One region of the Chryseobacterium sp. CFS15 genome, then DNA from elsewhere that is predicted to be linked to it. Evidence: riboswitches for the same ligand, from Rfam matches in the RefSeq annotation. Region 1 holds a riboswitch; each other region holds the start of a gene.

Region 1 (5,228 bases):
CCCAGATCATTACAGCAATACTTCTGATCACACAGCGATTTGCATTAATAGGTACATTATTATTTTTAGCGATCACAAGTAATATCTGGATGATCACCATTTCTCTGCCTTTCAAAGGAACATGGATCATCACGAGCTTAATGATGCTCGCCGGTTTTATTTTACTTTATTGGGATAAAAACAGAATCGCAGAATTATATTCTGATAACCATTTACAAAAAAAGAAATATGCACCTGCAGTATCAAAACTCTGGATCAATGCCGGTATCATTTATATCATAAGTCTTCTTACCCTATGTTGTACAAGTCCAAAAACAGACTTGATATCAGAAACCATTGCTATATTGGTATACTTCATTTTAGGAGCTACACTACTCTACACCAATTTTTCTTTCTGGAAAAATTCAAGCAAGGTAAGTTCATCACACAAGCTACAGTAGAAGAATCTCTCTACATCTGCTGATAATAAATCTATAAATTATTCTCTATGAAATTTTTGTTTTTGCGTCTTATCGTAATTTTTTCGATCGTCTATCCCGTCCAAAGTAGAGCCTGCTCCGCATTTTTACTCGCAGGTAAAAATCATAATGTTGTCGGCTTCAACGAAAACTGGAAAACAATGCCGGGGATGATCGTGATCAACAAACGTGATGTTCTTAAAAGGAACATTAGCTGGCAGAACTTGACAACTGATCAACTTCAGCCTCATAAACAATGGATATCAAAATTCGGATCTGTCACCTTCAATCTTTTGGGATATGATTTTCCTTGCTACGGGGTTAATGAAAAAGGTCTTTTTTTGGTCGAATTATATCTGGAAGAAACAACCAAAGTTTACAATCCAAAGCAGCCCAATATGTTCTGGGCACAATGGATCCAGTATCAACTGGACAATTACAAATCGGTCAATGAAGTTGTGGCCCATCTGAATGATGGACCAAACATCGACTGGTGGCCTAATGCAGCCGGAAGTCATTTTTTTCTGACCGATGCCAAAGGAAACTCTGCCACGATTGCTCTATTGAATGGTAAGTATACAGTCCTTACCAACAAGGAAATGCCGATGCCCTTACTTTGCAACAATCAATATCATAAGGATCTGGCTGCTGCTAAAAAGTTTGATTTTCTGGGTGGAAATGAAAAGTTTGATTTTGATCAAAATAAGAACTGGGAAGACCGGTATAACCGTGCATATTATATGCTGAAGAATTATAAGTACGATGTTAGACCTATAGACTATGCCTGGAGTATCTTGAACGCCATACATCCAGGTGAATGGCAGACGGTCATTGACACGAAAAAGATGAATCTTTATTTTAGGTCTGACTTGAAGAAAGAGGTGAAGACAATTTACATCGGCAAGTTGGATTTTTCTAAAAACGCATCAATAAAATATTTAGATATCCACACTGATGAAACGGGAACCGTTAACGACAAATTCCAAATTCTTACAGCAGCAAAAAACAATACTTATGTTGAAAAAGGATTTCCAATTGGCTACGACAATAAAGAATTCGGAAATTCCGCTAGTTTCGAAAAACTCAAAAAAAACATTGTATCGTTTTTTGAAAACATTTTGCCATGATTTAGATGTTTTTAGAAAAAACAGCCAATTAATATTTGACTAAATTATTTTTACGATGAAATCAGTACTTCAGAATAAGTGGATGTCCCTCGTTTTGCTTGCAGTAGTTTGTCTGGTGATCTACAATCCACTGACTAGATTTCCGTACACGTTCTGTGTTATCATTATATTTGTTTTGATTATCATATATCTTCAGAATGGAAATCTAAAAATGCTAAATTTTAAGAATCTCAATTTTCATGATCTAAAAGTAATTATAGCCTCCTATGTGATTTTAGAACTGGGTTTGGATTTTATTGTACAGCCATTGGTCACTTGGCTATGTAATGAACCGGCTGATTATTCTGCCTTTAAGCACATTGAAGGCGATGCGTCCCAGTATTTTAAATGGTTGTACAGAATGTGGATCAGTGCCGCAATAGGAGAGGAATTGTTGTTCAGGGCATTTGCTTTTGCTCAGCTGAGAAATGTTTTCGGAGATAAAAAGGTCATCGTATTCGTTCTCTCAACATTACTCTTTTGTTTACCACACATGTATCAAGGAATAGCTGGATTAATAATGACCTTTGTATTTGGGATTGCATTTGCACTGTTGTATATTAAGTATCAAAATATTTGGATCAATATAATCGTCCATGGATTGATCGATACAGTCTTTCTAAGTTTGAGTTATTTCGGATATATTGAATTTTATGAATTTATTTGGTAAATCATCTGGTAACCTTATAGCTAATTTTAACTCTCATATTTCTATCTGAAAGTTAAATATAGTAGAAATGATCAATATATTTGGCTTCTATTTTTATAAGAAGTAAGAAAACCCTTATGAAAATGAAGCCATTATGTACTGCAAATATTCATTTGTAAGATTGCAATTTAAAAAAAAGCCAGTGAGATCATTTTTCTACGGGCTCCTATAACAATAAATTTATTAGAAAAAATGATAAAAATTAATCCTTTAATATCAGGCGAAATTATTATAGCATTTTGATAATTTTTCAATACTTTTGCTTCACGCTTTAGGGGTATTCTAAATAGAATTGAGACAGTCCCTTTGAACCTGATACGGCTTACACCGACGTAGGGAAAAGCAATAAGTCATTATTCTGATAATGACTGTTGTTCCGGATTTTATCCTAAAGCTTCTATTTACAAACAAATATTAGAATGGAAAATAATCTCTGGCAACACATCCTTCACGTAAGAAATACTTCTCCCCTAGTTCATAATATCACCAATTATGTTGTGATGAACAATATGGCCAACGCTCTTTTGGCCGTTGGCGCATCGCCCATAATGGCTCATGCCAAACCAGAGGTGCTATACATGGTCAAGATCTCAAATGCTATGGTAATCAACATAGGTACACTGGATGAGTACTGGGAAGAAGCAATGCTTCTTGCCGCTAAAAATGCTACCCTATTGCAAAAGCCCTGGATATTAGATCCTGTAGGAGCTGGCGCTACTGCTTATCGTGATACAGTTCTGAGTACGCTTTTAAAATACCATCCAACAGCAATTCGTGGAAATGCTTCGGAGATCATCGCCCTTGCAGATGCAAATGCCAGTATTACAAAAGGAGTAGACAGTACAGCTCAAAGCACAGAAGCTTTGGAAGCAGCAAAGACCATGGTTCAAAATTGTAATTCAGTGGTCTGTATCTCCGGTGAGACCGACATTATCGTCAGTCAAACATTAAAATATCTTAAATATGCAGAAACTGCCATCGTAGTAGAAAATATACTGCACGAATCTTATTTTAAAGACTTCGGCTTAAATGAAAAAGGGGAAATACAGCCTGCGTGTCATTATATTCACTTTCGTAAGAGCACAGCTGCTATGGATTCTGTAGAGATTGCAATGGCATCAGTGCTGCCCTGCTTTTGGATCTACAAAAAAGTGGGAGATCATATTTACAATCATCTTCAATCTGAAAACAATCCCTACCAAAGGTGGATTGACACTTACGGTGGTGAAGAATTTGCAGATGCCGTAGAACAGGCGATCAATCTCTGTGATGAGGTTGCATCAGAAGCTACTGCCGCTGTTAGAGAAAAAATGACAGAAGCATTTATCACCTCCTCAAGAATGGAATATCATTTTCTGGGAAGCTGCATATGATCTTAAAAAATGGGCTTAATGGATCAGGTAAAAGCGGTTATATTTGATATGGACGGTGTACTGATCGATTCTGAAAAATTCTGGAAACAGGCAGAATCAGAAGTTTTCACGTCTTTAGACGAATTTACAGCATTGACTCAATCAATGACAACTAAAGAAGTAACCCGGTTTTGGTATGAAAGATTTCCTTGGTCAGGTCTCACTCTTCAGGCTGTAGAGGAACAAGTTGTACAAAGGGTCATGGAACTGATCAAAACTGAAAATTGTGAGATGAAAGGTATTAAAGCATTCATAGAATCCTTGCATAAATCAGGATTGAAGATAGGTTTGGCGACAAATTCTCCGGCCATCATCATTCCGGTGGTTCTAAATAAGTTAGGGCTCGACCACTACTTTGATGCTGTGACATCTGCAGATGATGTTCCGAAAGGAAAACCTGATCCGGAAATTTATCTTCTGACAGCAAATAAACTTCGGATAAATCCATCTGAATGTATTGTCATTGAGGATTCTTGTTTTAAAACCATGTTCAATATTCTTGATTTTTTCTAATAATTCATTCATAAATTCTTTATCACTGCGGTCTATGGAAATAAACTCAATATAAGTTTTCCAAAATCCGCAAAATTATTATTCTCATTTTTAAAACTTCCGTGACCGATCATCCTGACCGCTACAACCTTGTGCTTGCCATATTCATCGCCAAATAAGTAATATTACCACTGTACTACCCTTTGCACAGACATACATAAGCCGTATGCAAGATATTGATTAATATATTTATAGAATCTGCTGCCAAAAACGGACATGGTTCGATAGCAATAGCGATATACTCTTCTGCATAACAGTCACTTTGTTTTAGCTATGATAAACAGATACCACATCATCTTATTTTAGTTAATATATCAAAAATTTAATGTTCAATGGTTTATTATTTGATTCTTTATCAACTTTTTTAATTGTTAAATCATAAAAAACGTAAGATTATGCTGATAAGAAAAGGACTTTTACTTAGTCGTCGTTGTTCATTCCTAAATATCATGACGCATGACTAAAAAGCAATTAAAAATCCGACAGCAGGCATTTGCATTAACACTCTGCACTATTGTATTCATGGCAGTTTACAATCTTTGCACGTGGTATTCCTCGTCGCTAGGTCAGGTTCCCTAATTCACTTTTGACTTTGAAAGATCAATTCCATTCATCCCCCTGTCGATCATCCCTTACATGGCGAGTGGTGTTTTTTTCTGCGTTGTATTTTTTTCGTGTAAAAATAAACAACAATTAAAAATATTAACCTGGAGAATGCTTTTTGTAATTATTACAGCGGGTATATTTTTTATTACTTTTCCTTTAAGATTCTCATTTCCAAAACCTGAAGTCTCCAATATTATTTTGAAACTACCTTTTTCGTTTTTAAAGAAATTTGACTCCCCTTTCAATCAATCTCCATCATTGCATATTACTTTTGCCTTTATATTCTGGTCTGTGTTCAGATCTCTCTCAAAGTGGCGGATTTTCT
Region 2 (5,228 bases), on a different contig from region 1:
TATTTACATCAATAACTGCACTTAAATTAAATCTATTAAAACCTGTATTAAGCGCCATACCTTCCTGATCAAAATACGCAGCCGAGATTGCATATTTTACATTCTGGCTTCCCCCTCTCACCGATAACTGATAATTCTGAATGGCGGCCGGGCGGTAAAACGCATCCTGCCAGTCGATATTTGCTACCTGATTGGTTCCCCATCTTGGATCGACCATATAGGTGATATTTGCCAGATTATAATCAGTAGTATTTGCCAGATTAAAATAATTTGCTCTCACTGCATAGCTGTCAGAAGCTGAATTCCCTGGAGATAAAGCAACCCATCTTTTATTAATAGACTCGGTTGCATAGTCAATCCATTCTGCGCTGTTCATGATGTCAAGCTTTTTCTCGATGGTTTGAACACCATAATACTGAGAAAATGAGAATGATGGCTTACCTGAAACTCCTTTTTTAGTCGTTACAATCACGATCCCATTAGAGCCTCTCGATCCGTACATTGCCGTTGATGCAGCATCCTTTAGTACTTCAATCGATTGCACATCATCTGGAGAAACATTGGCCATGTCATCTACTACCATTCCATCAACTACATAAAGAGGAGAATTGCTTGCTGAGATAGAAGCTGAACCACGCACTCGAATTTCTAAGGGTTCTCCCGGTTTTCCTGAAGTAGCACGGGTTTTAACACCCGCAATCTGACCCGTTAATGCCTGATCAACTCGTGCAATAGGACGATCTTTGAAACTCGCCGTACTCACCTTTCCGACAGATCCGGTGACCTCTCCTTTTTTTTGTGTACCGTAAGCGATAACGACTACTTCCTCAATATCCTTCGTTTTATTATTGGATTTTGTACTATCCGAGGCCTTACCTGTGGTTTCTTTTTCCTGTGCGAAGATAAAACTTGTGGTACTTAGTAAAATACCAAGAGTTATTATAGATTTCTTCATTTTGTGGCTGGTGATTAATAATTATTACTTTTATACTTTCATTTAAATTAAAGCATGAGAAAAGTTAAATCTGAAAGACATGATATTTCTCATATTTTTATTTTTATAAAAGTATACTTATCGAAAATTTCAGCTATCCTGCTGTTACCTGCCCAAATCTCATCGTATAGAAATACACACAAACCACTCATTATCAACAACATTATTTAATTAAAAAAAATTCAGGAATAGAAAAAATTAAAAACAATTACTCAAATAAAGAAATATCTTAAGCGTATGCTCACCAATTTCATCTTCATAAACTTTGAATTTTCATTCTATATTATGATAAATTATTTTAGCAAGATCTCAATGTTGGCTTTGTTTTTGCCAAGCAAGATGTATGAAAACAATTTTTATCGTAGAAGATGAGACAGGCATCAGAGATGCATTACAATTGCTCCTGTCATTCGAAAATTATGACGTCCGTTCATTTGCTACTGTTGATGCCTTCAACAATAGAGATCAATCGGTTGTTCCGGATGTTTTTATATTGGATGTAAGATTACCTGATGGTTCGGGTACCGATCTTTGCAATCAAATAAAAGAAGATGAAGCTACTTCAAAAATTCCGGTAATGATTATCAGTGCTCATGCAAAAGCTGAAAATGTAATCAATGCATGCAACGCTGATGAATTTATTTCTAAACCGTTTGACATCGATGATGTTCTTGTAAAAATTGAAAAGCTAACTGCATAATATTTTAACAACTATACTTTAAATAAAAACACTCTGAAGCATCTGTTTCAGAGTGTTTTATTTAGAGTGAAAAATTTGAAATAGCTGCGTTATTTTGACAATATAGACAATGTTTTCATTCAAAATCAATATTTTTCAATACTTTTGTCTTGCGCTTTAGGGGTATTCTGAAAAGAATTGAGAGAGTCCCTTTGAACCTGATACGGCTTACACCGACGTAGGGAAAAGCAATATGTCATATTCTAAATGATGACTGTTGTTCCGGATTTTATCCTAAAGCTTTTATTGATAAAAATATTAGAATGGAAAACAATCTTTGGAACAGCATCCTTCACGTACGAAACAATTCTCCCCTCGTTCATAGTATCACCAATTATGTTGTGATGAACAACACTGCTAATGCACTTCTGGCGATTGGCGCATCACCTATAATGGCTCATGCAAAATCTGAAGTAGAAGAAATGGTAAACATTTCAAATTCATTGGTCATTAATATTGGTACACTTGATGAATATTGGGAAGAAGCAATGCTTTTGGCAGCAAAAAAAGCGAATGAATTACACAAACCTTGGATTTTAGATCCTGTAGGAGCCGGAGCAACATCTTATCGTGATTCGGTTTTAAGCAAGATTCTTTCTTTAAATCCAACAGTGATCAGAGGAAATGCTTCTGAAATTATTGCCCTTTCAAAAACCAGTAAAACGATCACAAAAGGAGTCGACAGCACTGCCAAAAGTAATGAAGCTGTAGAAGCTGCCAAAATATTGGTCAAAAATCACAAATCGACAGTTTGTATTTCAGGTGAAACCGATATTATCATTAGTGAAAATCAAGAAATCCATTTAAAAAACGGCGATCCAATGATGACCAAAGTTACCGGATTAGGCTGCACAGCAACTGCATTGATTGGTTCTTTTATCGGAGTTATTGAAAACAAAACAGAAGCTGTTATTGCAGCAATGAGTTTATTGGGTATCGCAGGAGAAATAGCAGCTCAACAAAGTGCCGGTCCCGGAAGTTTACAGCTCAACATCATTGATAAACTTTACAATATTACAGAAGAAGAATTTTCGGCTCATCTAAAAATGATAAAGCAATGATCTTAAAACCTTCATTTCCTTATCAGCTGTATTTGGTTATTTCTGAGAAAGATTGTTTGGGGAAAGATTTTCTTGAAGTTGCAGAAAAATCAATTTTGGGTGGCGTTGATATTATTCAGCTTCGTGAAAAAAATACCTCAACAGAAGATTTTCTTCGGAAAGCATTCACATTAAAAGAGATTACCTATAAATATAATATTCCACTCATTATTAATGACAATTTTGAGGTTGCTGAAAAAATTGGTTCGGCAGGAATTCATGTCGGGAATAACGATAAATCTCCGTCAAGCCTAAGAAATGAATTGTTTTTTAAAGATAAAATAATTGGATATTCTATTGAATATTTAAGCCAACTTGAAAATGTAAATACAGAATTGTCAGATTATCTTGGCATCAGTCCAATATTTAATACCGACACCAAAAAAGACACCGTGACTGAATGGGGATTGGAAGGTTTATCAAAAATAAGATCTCTTACAGACAAGCCACTCGTTGCCATCGGCAATATCAATTCTTCAAACGCGGCCTCCATTATAAAAGCAGGAGCAGATGCATTAGCTGTTGTATCTGCAATTTGCAGTGCCGAAAATCCTGAAAAAGCAGCTTTCGAAATTAAAAATAAAATATTGAAATGAAAAAATATTCTTATCCTACCGTTCTTACGATTGCCGGTTTTGATGGCAGTGGCGGCGCAGGCATACAGGCAGATATCAAAACATTTTCAGCTTTGGGATGTTATGCAACATCTGTGCTTACCGCACTTCCGGTTCAAAATACAATGGGCGTAAGAAAAATATATCCCGTTTCAATGGAGGCTGTTGCAGATCAAATAGAAGCTGTACTCGACGACATTTTCCCGGATGCCATTAAAATTGGAATGGTGCATAATTCTCAATTGGTTGAAACCATCGTAAATACTCTAGCTAGATATCCAAAAATTCCAATTGTATTTGACCCTGTTATGGTTGCCACAAGCGGACATCAATTGATTGAAGAAGAAACCATTCAAACCATCGTTGAAAAATTATTTCCCATTGCAGAAATTATTACCCCAAATATGGATGAGGCTTCGATATTGGCACAAATGGAGGTGAAAACCTTAGAAGATATGCAGATTGCGGGCGAAAAGATTTTAAGATCAGGCTGCAAAAATATCCTTCTCAAAGGCGGACATCAGGAATTACCTACCGTCACTTCGTTATTTTTTGAAGAAAATGGCGAGCAATTAACTTTTGAAACTGAAAAATTTAACACCAAAAATACTCACGGTTCCGGCTGTACGCTTTCTTCGGCAATTGCTGCTTTTATAGCAAGAGGTGAAGAGTTGTCTAAGTCAGTTGAATTAGCGCAGGAATATGTTTTTGAAGCTATTAAAAACGGAAAAGATGTTGTCGTCGGAAAAGGAAATGGTCCTCTTAATCACTTTTTTAATCCCCATAAAATAATTAAAAATGAATTGGTCTGAATTAACCTGGAAACAAACTGAAGAACGGTATCAAGCTATTCTTACTATGCCTTTTGTTGCCCAATTGGCAGATGGAAGTCTTCCCAAAGAAAAATTTCAGTTTTACATGGCTCAGGATTCTTTATATCTCGAGCATTTCGGAAGAGCATTGGCGTTGATCGCAGCAAGAGCACATGATATTAGCAACACCTTACAATATCTGAAATATGCAGAAAACGCAATTATAGTCGAAAACGCACTTCATGAATCTTATTTTAAAGATTTTGGCTTAAAAGATAAAGGTACAATGCAGCCTGTCTGTCATCATTATGTACATTTTCTTAAGAGTACCGCTGCGCTCGATTCTGTTGAAATAGCTATGGCAGCAGTATTGCCCTGTTTTTGGATTTATAAAAAAGTAGGAGACCACATTTACAATACCATAAAGTCTGAAAATAATCCTTACCAAAAATGGATTGAAACGTATGGCGGTGAAGAATTTGCAGATGCAGTGCAACAGGCGATTAACATATGTGATGAGGTGGCGGCTTCTACAACTCCTGCCATTAGAGAAAAAATGACAGAAGCATTTTTAACCTCATCCAGAATGGAATATTATTTCTGGGAAGCAGCGTATGATAATAAAATCTGGATTTAAATAAGGAGATAAAGATTTCTGCATTAACTGTGAAAAAGCTGCTTATTGATTTTAAAATATTTTTATTTACCGCAAAAGCATCAAAAGAAATGATTGAAAAAAGAGAAATTCAAAGCTTGCAAAACTAAACATGATTAACATCTATTTTGTAAACTTTTGATTGCCTACAACAATCTATCATCTTTTGTTTCTTTTGCGGTTAAAATTATTATATATAAAAAAATAATTTACTCAGATTTACAGCGTTTACAAACAAATAAAAGCTTGGTTTCAACCATTCTTATTATTCATAAAAATTTGGAAATATGAATGTGGTATCTATTGGCAATTCA
Region 3 (5,228 bases), on a different contig from region 1:
AAAATGAAATTCGACAAGGAGAAAATAACAATGCTTACCGCTTACGATTTTACAACGGCAAAGATGGTTGATGCCGGTGGGGTTGATACCATTCTTATCGGCGACTCTGCAGCCAATGTAATGGCGGGTTTTGAAACGACACTTCCTATTACATTAGATCAGATGATTTATCATACTCAAAGTGTGGTAAGAGGTGTAGAAAGAGCATTGGTAATTGCTGATCTACCTTTCGGAACCTACCAAAGTAATCCTGATATTGCATTAGAATCTGCAGTTAGAATGATGAAAGAAGGGGGTGCTCACGCTATTAAAATTGAAGGTGGAAAAGAAATTTCAAAATCGATTAAAAAAATAATCAACGCCGGAATTCCTATTATGGGACATTTGGGATTAACGCCGCAGTCTATTTATCAGTTTGGAACGTATAAAGTGAGAGCTAAAGAAGAAGCTGAAGCTGAAAAATTGATCAACGATGCAAAATTGCTTGAAGAATTGGGCTGTTTTGGAGTTGTTCTTGAGAAAATTCCAGCAGATTTGGCTAAAAGAGTGACGGAAAGCATTTCGATTCCAACAATCGGGATTGGAGCCGGAGCTCATTGTGACGGACAGGTTTTGGTGTATCATGATATGGTGGGAATGAATAAAGGTTTCTCTCCAAAATTCTTAAGAAGATACCTCGATTTATATACAGAAATAACAGGAGCAGTTTCTCAATACGTGAAAGACGTGAAAAATGCTGATTTCCCTAACCAAAATGAAAGCTATTAATGAAAAGTAATTTACAGGCAACACAAGGAATTTTATCAATTTTAGCAATCATTTGTTTAGCAGCGGGTTGGTTTAAAATTTTCCCGGATAATATTAACTATCTTCTTTCGGCAAGATTATTTTATATTTTAATTGGAATTAGTTTTATCGTGCAGGGAAGAATGTTGATGCACACAAAATTTATGTATCCTATGTACGCTGCGGCAGGTTTGTGTATCATCGGCGCATTTTTACCAATCGATTCAAGTCTTAACATCATAAAAACGATTGGTCTTTTAGGCGGAGTTGTTATTTCTTTTGTAAGCAGATCACAGAATCGTTAAGGTATTATGGAAGAGCAGATTGTTTTTGAGGATAATCATCTTTTAGTTATCAATAAAAAAGTAGGGCAGCTCGTTCAGGGCGATAAAACCGGCGACGAACCTTTACTTGATTCTATTAAAGATTTCATCAAAAAAAGAGATAATAAACCCGGAAATGTTTTTCTGGGTTTGGTACATCGTATTGATCGCCCAACTTCTGGTTTGGTCATTTATGCTAAAACTTCAAAAGCGCTTTCAAGATTAACTCAAATGGTGAAAAACCGTGAAATTAAGAAAACGTATTGGGCGGTTGTTGCTAAAGAAATGATTCCTCAAACGCAAAGATTGGTTCATTATCTTCAGAAAAACGAGAAAAATAATAAAGCGATCGTCTTTACGAAAGTGACCGAAGGGGCAAAAGAAGCAATTCTTACTTATAATGTAATTAAAGCGTTAGATAATTATCTGCTTTTGGAAATTGATTTGGAAACCGGTAGGCATCATCAAATCAGGGCACAGTTATCAAAAACCGGAGTTCCGATTAAAGGTGATTTAAAATACGGTGCGCCCCGTTCAAATCCCGATGGCGGAATAAATCTTCACGCCAGAAAACTTCAGTTTATACATCCTGTTACAAAAGAGGAGGTGACAATTGTTGCTCCCGTTCCGCAGAATGACGCAATTTGGAGAGCATGTGAAGAATAAATATTAAATATAGAAATAAGTAAAAAAATGGAAACTGGAGATCATCTTGTTTCCATTTTTTTTGTATTGAAATTATCTTAAGTATGGGCTTGCAGAATATTTCATTTCAACTTCTAAAAAACTTATAAGCCTCGAATGCACGAATATTATTACGTTAAAGATGAAAAACATTCGTGTCTTCGTGGCAAAAATATTTTCAAGCACTTAAAGCTTCCAAGCTTAATCTTCTAAACTCCCATCTCTTTCAAAAAATTTTGTCCATTTTAAAAAAATGTCTAACTTCGCTCCCAACTTTAGGGGTGTCTGTTGACAAAACAGGCTGAGACTTTACCCTTTGAACCTGATTTCTAGATCATACTAGCGTAGGAAAAAGTGAGATGACTTTGCTGTACATTCTATTGTACAATGATGGGCATTCCTAAAGTATATTTAAAAATTTAGGAATGGAGCTCACAATCAATCACACACTAAGAAATTTTGATGTACTTCCCAAAACGCTGGAAGCACTTATCGCTATGGAATTACCTGAAAAGAAAAAAGGTATTGCCGTAGCGCTCAACAATCGTATTATTCCGCAGTCATTCTGGGCGGAAACTATTCTCAACAACCAAGATTCAATTTTAATTATCACTGCTACTCAAGGCGGTTAAAAAATATTTTTATGGCTCATAAAATCACACGTTCGCCGTTTCCGAACTCAAAAAAAATCTATGTTGAAGGGAAAATTCACCCAATCAATGTAGCGATGCGTGAAATACAACTAAGTCCGACAAAATTAACCAACGGAAATTTAGAAGAAAATCTTCCTGTCACCATTTACGATACTTCAGGACCTTACACCGATGAAAATTCTGAAATTAATATCGAAAAAGGACTTCCAAGAATTAGAGAACAATGGATTTTGGATAGAAATGACGTCGAAGTTTTAGACGGAATTACCTCAGAATACGGAAAAGCCCGTCTTGCCAATTCAAAATTAGATGAACTGCGTTTTTCGTATAACCATCAGCCAAAAGTTTCCAGAGAAGGAAAAGAGGTTACCCAATTGTATTATGCAAGACAGGGGATTATCACTGCTGAAATGGAATATATTGCCATTAGAGAAAATCAAAGAATCGAGCAATTAGATTCTGTTTCAAAAGAGATGGCTTTTCAACATCCGGGAAATAGTTTTGGAGCAAGAACTCCGAAAAGAAAGATAACTCCCGAATTTGTAAGAGACGAAATTGCAGCCGGAAGAGCAATTATTCCAAATAACATCAATCATCCCGAAAGCGAGCCGATGATTATTGGGCGAAATTTTTTAGTTAAAATTAATGCAAACATCGGAAACAGTGCTGTTTCATCAAGCATTGAAGAGGAAGTTGAAAAAGCAGTTTGGGCTTGCAGATGGGGAGCAGATACGATTATGGATCTGTCAACCGGAAAAAACATTCACGAAACCAGAGAATGGATCATCCGAAATAGTCCGGTTCCGATCGGTACCGTTCCGATTTATCAGGCATTGGAAAAAGTAAAAGGTGTTGCAGAAGATTTAACATGGGAAATTTTTAAAGATACCTTGATCGAACAGGCAGAACAGGGAGTTTCATATTTCACGATTCATGCCGGAGTTTTGTTGAGATATATTCATTTGACCGCAAAACGTGTGACAGGAATTGTTTCCAGAGGTGGTTCTATCATGGCAAAATGGTGTTTGTTCCATCATAAAGAAAACTTTTTATATACTCATTTTGAAGAGATTTGCGAGATCATGAAAAAATATGATGTTGCTTTTTCTTTAGGAGACGGTCTTCGCCCGGGTTCAATTGCTGATGCAAATGATGAGGCACAGTTTGCCGAATTGGAAACTTTAGGTGAGCTGACAAAAATTGCTTGGAAGCACAATGTTCAGGTGATGATTGAAGGTCCGGGACACGTTCCGATGCATATGATCAAAGAAAATATGGATAAGCAATTGGAGATATGTGATGAAGCACCGTTTTACACATTAGGCCCTTTAACTACGGATATTGCACCGGGATACGATCACATTACTTCCGGAATTGGTGCAGCGATGATTGGCTGGTTTGGTTGCGCGATGTTGTGTTATGTGACCCCGAAAGAACACTTGGGACTTCCAAATAAAGAAGATGTAAAAGTTGGAGTTATCACTTACAAGTTGGCTGCTCATGCTGCAGATTTGGCGAAAGGTCATCCTGGTTCGCAATACAGAGACAATGCTTTGAGTAAAGCAAGATTTGAATTCAGATGGGAAGATCAGTTCAATCTTTCTCTTGATCCGGATACGGCGAGATCTTATCATGATGAAACACTTCCTGCGGACGGCGCGAAGATTGCGCACTTCTGTTCGATGTGCGGACCGAAATTCTGTTCAATGAAAATTACGCAGGAAATTCGTGAATCTGCAGAAAAAGGAATGTTTGATAAATCTCAGGAATTCATCGAAAAAGGGAAAGAAATTTATATATGATTATCGTAATCACTCCCGAAGATAAAGTTCAAAATGAAACTGAGATCATCAATCAATTATTTCAGGAAGGTTTGGATTTGCTTCATATCAGAAAGCCTTTTATTAACCAAAATGAAATGACGGATTTTATTCAAAAGATAGATTCAAAATTTCAGTCTCAATTGGTTTTATACAGTCATTATGATTTAGCAGAAAACTTTAATATCTCAAGATTTCATTTCAGGGAAATTGACAGGCAAAATAGTTTATTTCAATCTTTCACAGATAAAATAATTTCAACGTCTGTTCATGATATTGAAAGTTTTAATCACTTGAATAAAGAATGGGAATATGCATTTATTAGTCCGGTTTTTCCGAGTATTTCTAAAAAAGGATATGGTGAAAATTCGAATATTTTGAATGATATTAAAAAACGAGATAATCCAAATGTGAAACTGATTGCTTTGGGAGGAATTAATGAAAATAATATCAATGAAGTTTTTGAAAGTGAAATAGATGGAGTGGCTTTGTTAGGAGCAATTTGGGAAAGTGATGAACCTTTAGGTGTTTTCAAAAAATGCAGACAGAATGTAATTTATTAAGATTTATTCAAATTTAAAAATGGAAAAACTACAATATATTTCTCAAGGCTTTACAATAGCCGAACAGGAAATAAATATAAGAAAAGCCTTAGACAACGGCATAAAATGGATTCAGGTTCGCTGGAAGAATGCTCCCGAAAATGAGTTTATTGAGCTTTGTGAAAATTCAAAACTGCTGTGTTCAGAATATCAATCAGTTTGTATTATCAACGATCATGCTCAGATTGCAAAAGATATTGATGCAGACGGTGTTCATTTGGGTTTAAAAGATATTTCGATTGAAATTGCAAGACAAATTTTAGGAAAAAATAAAATTATCGGCGGAACGGCAAATTCCATTTCAGATGTTTTGCAAAGAATGAATGAATCATGCGATTACATAGGTTTGGGACCCTTACG
Region 4 (5,228 bases), on a different contig from region 1:
GATTTATTTATAATGTATAATAAGCAATAAGTTAAAAATTAAAACTAAAAAAGACTGCCGAAACAGTCTTTAAAAAATTTAATCTGAACTTTACTTGAAATATAATGATATGAAATGGTGTCGAATTTTAATTATTGGATTTTCCAGCTGATTCCGAACATGAAGTTGGTTCCTGCCTGAGAAAAATAAACAGGACCATTGTAAACGTAACCGTTGTTTACATATTTCTGATTAAAAATATTATTAACCAAAAGCTTTAAAGCAACCTCATGTTTTGCAATTTTAAAGTCATATTGCGCATTAAAATCTGTAAGAAGATAATCGGCAAGCTGTAAACTCTGAGTTTCTGTATTATCAAGATATTGCTTCCCTACATACTGATTCATCAATGCCAATTGGAAATTCTTAGTTGGGGTGTATTTCAGACTAAGATTGGCAATCAAATTGGGTGAAAAAGAAATTTCTGTATTCCCAAGCTCGGTAATTTCTTTTTTATTTTTAATTCTGAAATCAAGATTTCTGTTTTGGCTTACACTTACGTTTCCAGAAATCTCCCATTGTTTTGAAAGTTTTGCCAAAGCTCCAATTTCTAAACCTCTTCTGTAACTTTTCCCGGAATTGGTTCTGATAAACTCTCCGATATTACTGATCTGCCCATTCAGAACCAGCTGATTCAGATAATACATATAATAAAGATTGGCTGTAAAAGCGACTTTTCCAAATTGCTTTTCAATTCCTGCTTCAAAATCATGTAGTTTTTCTGATTTCACATCATTGTTTGATATTAGATCATCACGATTGGGCTCGCGTTGCGCATGAGCATAAGAGAAGAAAACTTTTCCGTTTCCTAGTTTATAATTAACTCCTGCTTTTGGATTAAAAAATAACCAGTTTTCATTAAGATTAGCGCCTTCTCCATCACCTTCCATTAATATCTTTGTATCATAATCAATATTTCTCAACTGAAGATCTCCAAAGAATTCAAAATCATTCACTTTGATTAATGCTTTGGCAAAAGCTGCAACTTCAGTTTTCACCGAACGATTACGGTAATATTCATATTCATCAATATTTGGAAAATACACTCCGGTAACATTCCCATAATGTCTTCCGTAATACTGATTTCCAACCAATCCGAAATTCAAATCTAGATTTTCAAATTTCCCATACAAAGTAGAAACCAAGCCATAAAAATCATTATTCAACCATTTTTTTCTGATAAAATCGGTTTGATTTACAGGAGCTCCATTCAATTCGAATACCGGAAGATTGTAATTGGAATAATGTGTTGCTTCCTCATCTTCTTCGTTTACTCTTACGTAATTTTCATAAAACCCTCTTCCTTTAGTATAATGAAGAGTCGTTTCAAGATTCCAGCGTTCGTTGATGTTTTGTTCCCATAAAAACTGATAATGATTTTGTCTGTAATTATCGGTTTCGTTATCATAAAATTTTTCCTCGCCTGTAAAAAGATCTGTATACTGACCAGAATAGTTCAGTTTAGGAGTTGTTTCCCAGGTTTGCCTGTCGATTCCGTTCCAGGCCTGATACGTTTTTTCTTTTCCTCCAAAGGCCATCAAGCGAAGTTTTGTTTTTCCTTCTTCAAATAAGGCTGTGAAATTGTAAGAATTTAAATCTGAAAAAGCTCTGTCTATATACCCATCAGAATGAATATATGAATATCTTCCCATCACAGAAAGACGGTCTTTCCAGAATTTACCGGAACCTACTTCAGCTGAATATTTATAAGTGTTAAATGACCCGTAGCTGTCATCTGTTTTAATATAAAATTTTTCTTCAGGCTCTTTAGAAATCACATTGATACTTGCGCCAAAGGCAGAAACTCCGTTATTGGAAGTCCCCACACCCCTTTGAATCACGATTTGTGAAGCCGAGCTGGTAAGATCCGGAACATTAACAAAGAAAGTTCCCTGGCTTTCAGAATCGTTGAACGGAACACCATTCATCATCACATTAATCCCTCTCCCGGCAACTCCACGAATCCTAAATCCCGTGTAGCCGACTCCGTTTCCGGCATCAGAAGTAGAAATAATTGAAGTTTGATTTTTTAAGAGAATAGGAAGATCCTGCCCGAGATTTCGTCCGTCAAGATCTTTCTGTACATTGATGATTTCTTTAGCAACGGGAAGTCTTCTGGTAAAGTTGACGGCTTCAATTTCTCTGATTTTCAGAGAATCATTATTTAGAGTTTGAGCAAAACTCAATGAACTTGCGGTAAGCCCTAAAAAAAATAATCCTTTCATTCTTATAAATTTTAAAAATTTAATGGAATAAAAGGGGCGACTATATTTATAATCGATAAATTATGATTGATAAGTGATTTAATTTATAGTTTATCATTTATCATTCATCAATTATAATGAATGTTTCCCTAAACAGCATTACCCGTTCCAGGTTCATTGGGTATAATCTCAGCCCCGACTGGAGCACCCCTTTATTTCAGCGGCAAAATTACTAAAAATATGTGAATTAAAAATATTTTGATTTGGGATTTAATTTCACACTAAAACTAATAAGATCGGTTGTAAGAATCTATATAATAATAATTTTTATCATCTTTTGTGACTTCAAACATTTTCCCCAATTTCCAGCTGTAATTTCTTTTTATATCTGAATATTCAAATGGAATAATGATTTTGTTATTAACATCAATTACACCAAATTTATCGTTATACGTTGCTATGATCATAGGATTCGACGTGTCGTCGCCCTCCAAAATGTAAAGATACTGGTAACTTGGATAAATGGTAAACTGATTGCGGTCTGATGGATTTTTAAACTTCGAATCTTCGATAATTCCATACTTTCCACTAAGAATATAAGCATGAAACAATGCTTTTTTCAATTCTTGCTGGCATCTTCCCAGATCATTACTATTATATTGGTAAACTCTTTTTCCTGATTTATTAATTCTAAACGCAATACCGCCCTTTTCTACAGTAGCAAAATCTCCGCTTCCGAACTTTTTAACTTTCTCGTTAGGCGAGTTTAAAAGATTACAATCTTCACCAAAAAACATCACCAAATCATATTCCGGCTGAATTATAAATTTCCCTTTTTGATTGACAAACCCGGATTTTCCGTTCTTTTTTTGCGGAATCAGCAATGGCAACTCCTCATTAACTACTGGAAGTTTTGTTACAGTATTTTTAACAATATTTGATTTTACAGCTTTTTTAGATACACTTACATTGCTTTTTTTCAAAGGTTTAGATTGCGAAAAAGCAAAAACAGAACATGTTATCAAAAAACCCAACTTCAATTTCCTTAAAATCATTGTATGTTTATTTTGTGTCAAAAATAGAAAATATAAAATTCATATTTATAAAGAATCTAAATAATTTCAACCTTACAAAATAGTAAAATTTCGTAAATTTGGAAACATTTTCAAGTGTTTAATAACGGAAAACTAAATTTTGAAGATTTTTTTGATAAATCTAAAAAAATAACATCAGTTCTTATCTGTTAAATTTTTATATCAGAAAAGATTTTCAATAGACAGCTTCAATTTCCGATAACAAACTTAGAAAGATTTACGAATAAATCGTCAAACTATTTGAAAGTGATGCGTATTAGGAATCTCATTACATCCCGAAGGCGCATTTAAAATGAAAAGACTTCTAGAATTATGAATATTTATCAGGATTACATCCAAGAAATCGAAGAAAGAAAAAATCAGGGGCTTCACCCAAAACCAATTGACGGCGCAGATCTATTAAGCGCAATTATTGAGCAGATTAAAGATACAGCAAACGAATATAGAGCTGATTCTCTTAAATTTTTTATTTATAATACTTTGCCGGGTACCACAAGTGCTGCAGGCGTAAAGGCTAAGTTTTTAAAGGAAATTATTCTTGGCGAATCTGTGGTTGAAGAAATTACTCCAACTTACGCTTTCGAATTACTATCTCATATGAAAGGCGGACCTTCAATTGGGGTTTTACTTGATTTAGCTTTAGGAAATGATGAGGCAACTGCAAAACCGGCTGCTGAAGTTCTTAAAACTCAGGTTTACTTATACGATGCTGACACAGCACGTTTGAAAGCATCTTTCGAATCTGGTAACGTAATCGCTAAAGATATTCTTGAAAGCTATGCAAAAGCAGAGTTTTTTACTAAACTTCCGGAAGTTGCAGAAGAAATTAAAGTAGTAACATTCATCGCTGGTGAAGGTGACATTTCAACAGATTTATTGTCTCCCGGAAATCAGGCACACTCTCGTTCAGACAGAGAATTGCATGGGAAATGTATGATTACCCCTGAAGCTCAGGAAGAAATTAAGGCTTTACAGGCAAAACATCCTGATGCAAGCGTAATGCTTATCGCAGAAAAAGGAACAATGGGAGTTGGTTCTTCTCGTATGTCGGGTGTAAACAACGTTGCACTTTGGACAGGGAAACAAGCAAGCCCTTACGTACCATTCGTAAATATCGCCCCGATTGTAGCGGGAACAAATGGTATTTCTCCAATTTTCTTAACAACTGTTGATGTAACCGGAGGTATCGGAATTGACCTACAAAACTGGGTGAAAAAAGTTGACGAAAACGGAAACCCTCTTCGTAATGAAAATGGCGACATTGTTTTGGAAGAAAAATATTCTGTTGCTACAGGAACCGTTCTTACCATCAACACCAAAGAAAAGAAATTATACAACGGAGATGTTGAATTGAAAGATATTTCAAAATCATTTACTCCTCAAAAATTAGAATTCATCAAAGCGGGTGGTTCTTACGCCATTGTTTTTGGTAAAAAAATTCAAACTTTTGCTGCAAAAACTTTAGGAATTACAGCTCCTGCAGTTTTCGCTCCTTCTAAAGAAATTTCTATTGAAGGACAAGGTTTGACGGCTGTTGAAAAAATCTTCAACAGAAATGCAGTAGGTGTTACTGAAGGTAAATTATTACACGCAGGTTCAGACGTTCGTGTAGAAGTAAACATTGTTGGTTCTCAGGACACGACAGGTTTGATGACTTCTCAGGAATTGGAATCTATGGCAGCAACCGTGATTTCTCCGATCGTAGACGGAGCTTATCAGTCTGGTTGTCACACTGCTTCAGTTTGGGATAAAAAAGCACAGGCTAATATTCCTAAATTAATGAAATTCATGAACGATTTCGGAGTGATCACAGCTCGTGACCCGAAAGGTGAATATCATGCAATGACAGACGTTATTCACAAAGTTCTTAATGATATTACGGTTGACGAAT

Evidence for each region. A riboswitch is a leader RNA that binds a small molecule or an ion and turns the genes downstream of it on or off. The one in region 1 is predicted to bind thiamine pyrophosphate.
Region 2: it holds a riboswitch for thiamine pyrophosphate, as region 1 does, so the genes downstream of both, thiM (hydroxyethylthiazole kinase) here and thiM (hydroxyethylthiazole kinase) in region 1, are expected to answer to the same signal.
Region 3: it holds a riboswitch for thiamine pyrophosphate, as region 1 does, so the genes downstream of both, thiS (sulfur carrier protein ThiS) here and thiM (hydroxyethylthiazole kinase) in region 1, are expected to answer to the same signal.
Region 4: it holds a riboswitch for thiamine pyrophosphate, as region 1 does, so the genes downstream of both, OH814_RS12570 (TonB-dependent receptor plug domain-containing protein) here and thiM (hydroxyethylthiazole kinase) in region 1, are expected to answer to the same signal.

What each region holds. Positions count from the first base shown of each region.
Region 1 covers NZ_JAVHYL010000001.1:38,022-43,249, reverse strand. The annotation lists gene OH814_RS00195 (DoxX family protein) at 1-440, shown strand, start outside; gene OH814_RS00190 (linear amide C-N hydrolase) at 488-1,585, shown strand; gene OH814_RS00185 (CPBP family intramembrane glutamic endopeptidase) at 1,641-2,294, shown strand; TPP riboswitch at 2,597-2,689, shown strand; gene thiM (hydroxyethylthiazole kinase) at 2,753-3,706, shown strand; gene OH814_RS00175 (HAD-IA family hydrolase) at 3,725-4,258, shown strand; gene OH814_RS00170 (phosphatase PAP2 family protein) at 4,934-5,228, shown strand, end outside.
Region 2 covers NZ_JAVHYL010000002.1:208,334-213,561, reverse strand. The annotation lists gene OH814_RS03710 (TonB-dependent receptor) at 1-955, opposite strand, end outside; gene OH814_RS03705 (response regulator) at 1,338-1,694, shown strand; TPP riboswitch at 1,843-1,935, shown strand; gene thiM (hydroxyethylthiazole kinase) at 1,997-2,794, shown strand; gene thiE (thiamine phosphate synthase) at 2,791-3,429, shown strand; gene thiD (bifunctional hydroxymethylpyrimidine kinase/phosphomethylpyrimidine kinase) at 3,426-4,259, shown strand; gene tenA (thiaminase II) at 4,246-4,896, shown strand.
Region 3 covers NZ_JAVHYL010000007.1:112,391-117,618, reverse strand. The annotation lists gene panB (3-methyl-2-oxobutanoate hydroxymethyltransferase) at 1-768, shown strand, start outside; gene OH814_RS12660 (hypothetical protein) at 768-1,091, shown strand; gene OH814_RS12655 (RNA pseudouridine synthase) at 1,095-1,775, shown strand; TPP riboswitch at 2,061-2,161, shown strand; gene thiS (sulfur carrier protein ThiS) at 2,219-2,425, shown strand; gene thiC (phosphomethylpyrimidine synthase ThiC) at 2,437-4,248, shown strand; gene OH814_RS12640 (thiamine phosphate synthase) at 4,245-4,829, shown strand; gene thiE (thiamine phosphate synthase) at 4,849-5,228, shown strand, end outside.
Region 4 covers NZ_JAVHYL010000007.1:92,605-97,832, forward strand. The annotation lists gene OH814_RS12570 (TonB-dependent receptor plug domain-containing protein) at 132-2,264, opposite strand; TPP riboswitch at 2,372-2,465, opposite strand; gene OH814_RS12575 (WG repeat-containing protein) at 2,531-3,298, opposite strand; gene OH814_RS12580 (bifunctional aconitate hydratase 2/2-methylisocitrate dehydratase) at 3,650-5,228, shown strand, end outside.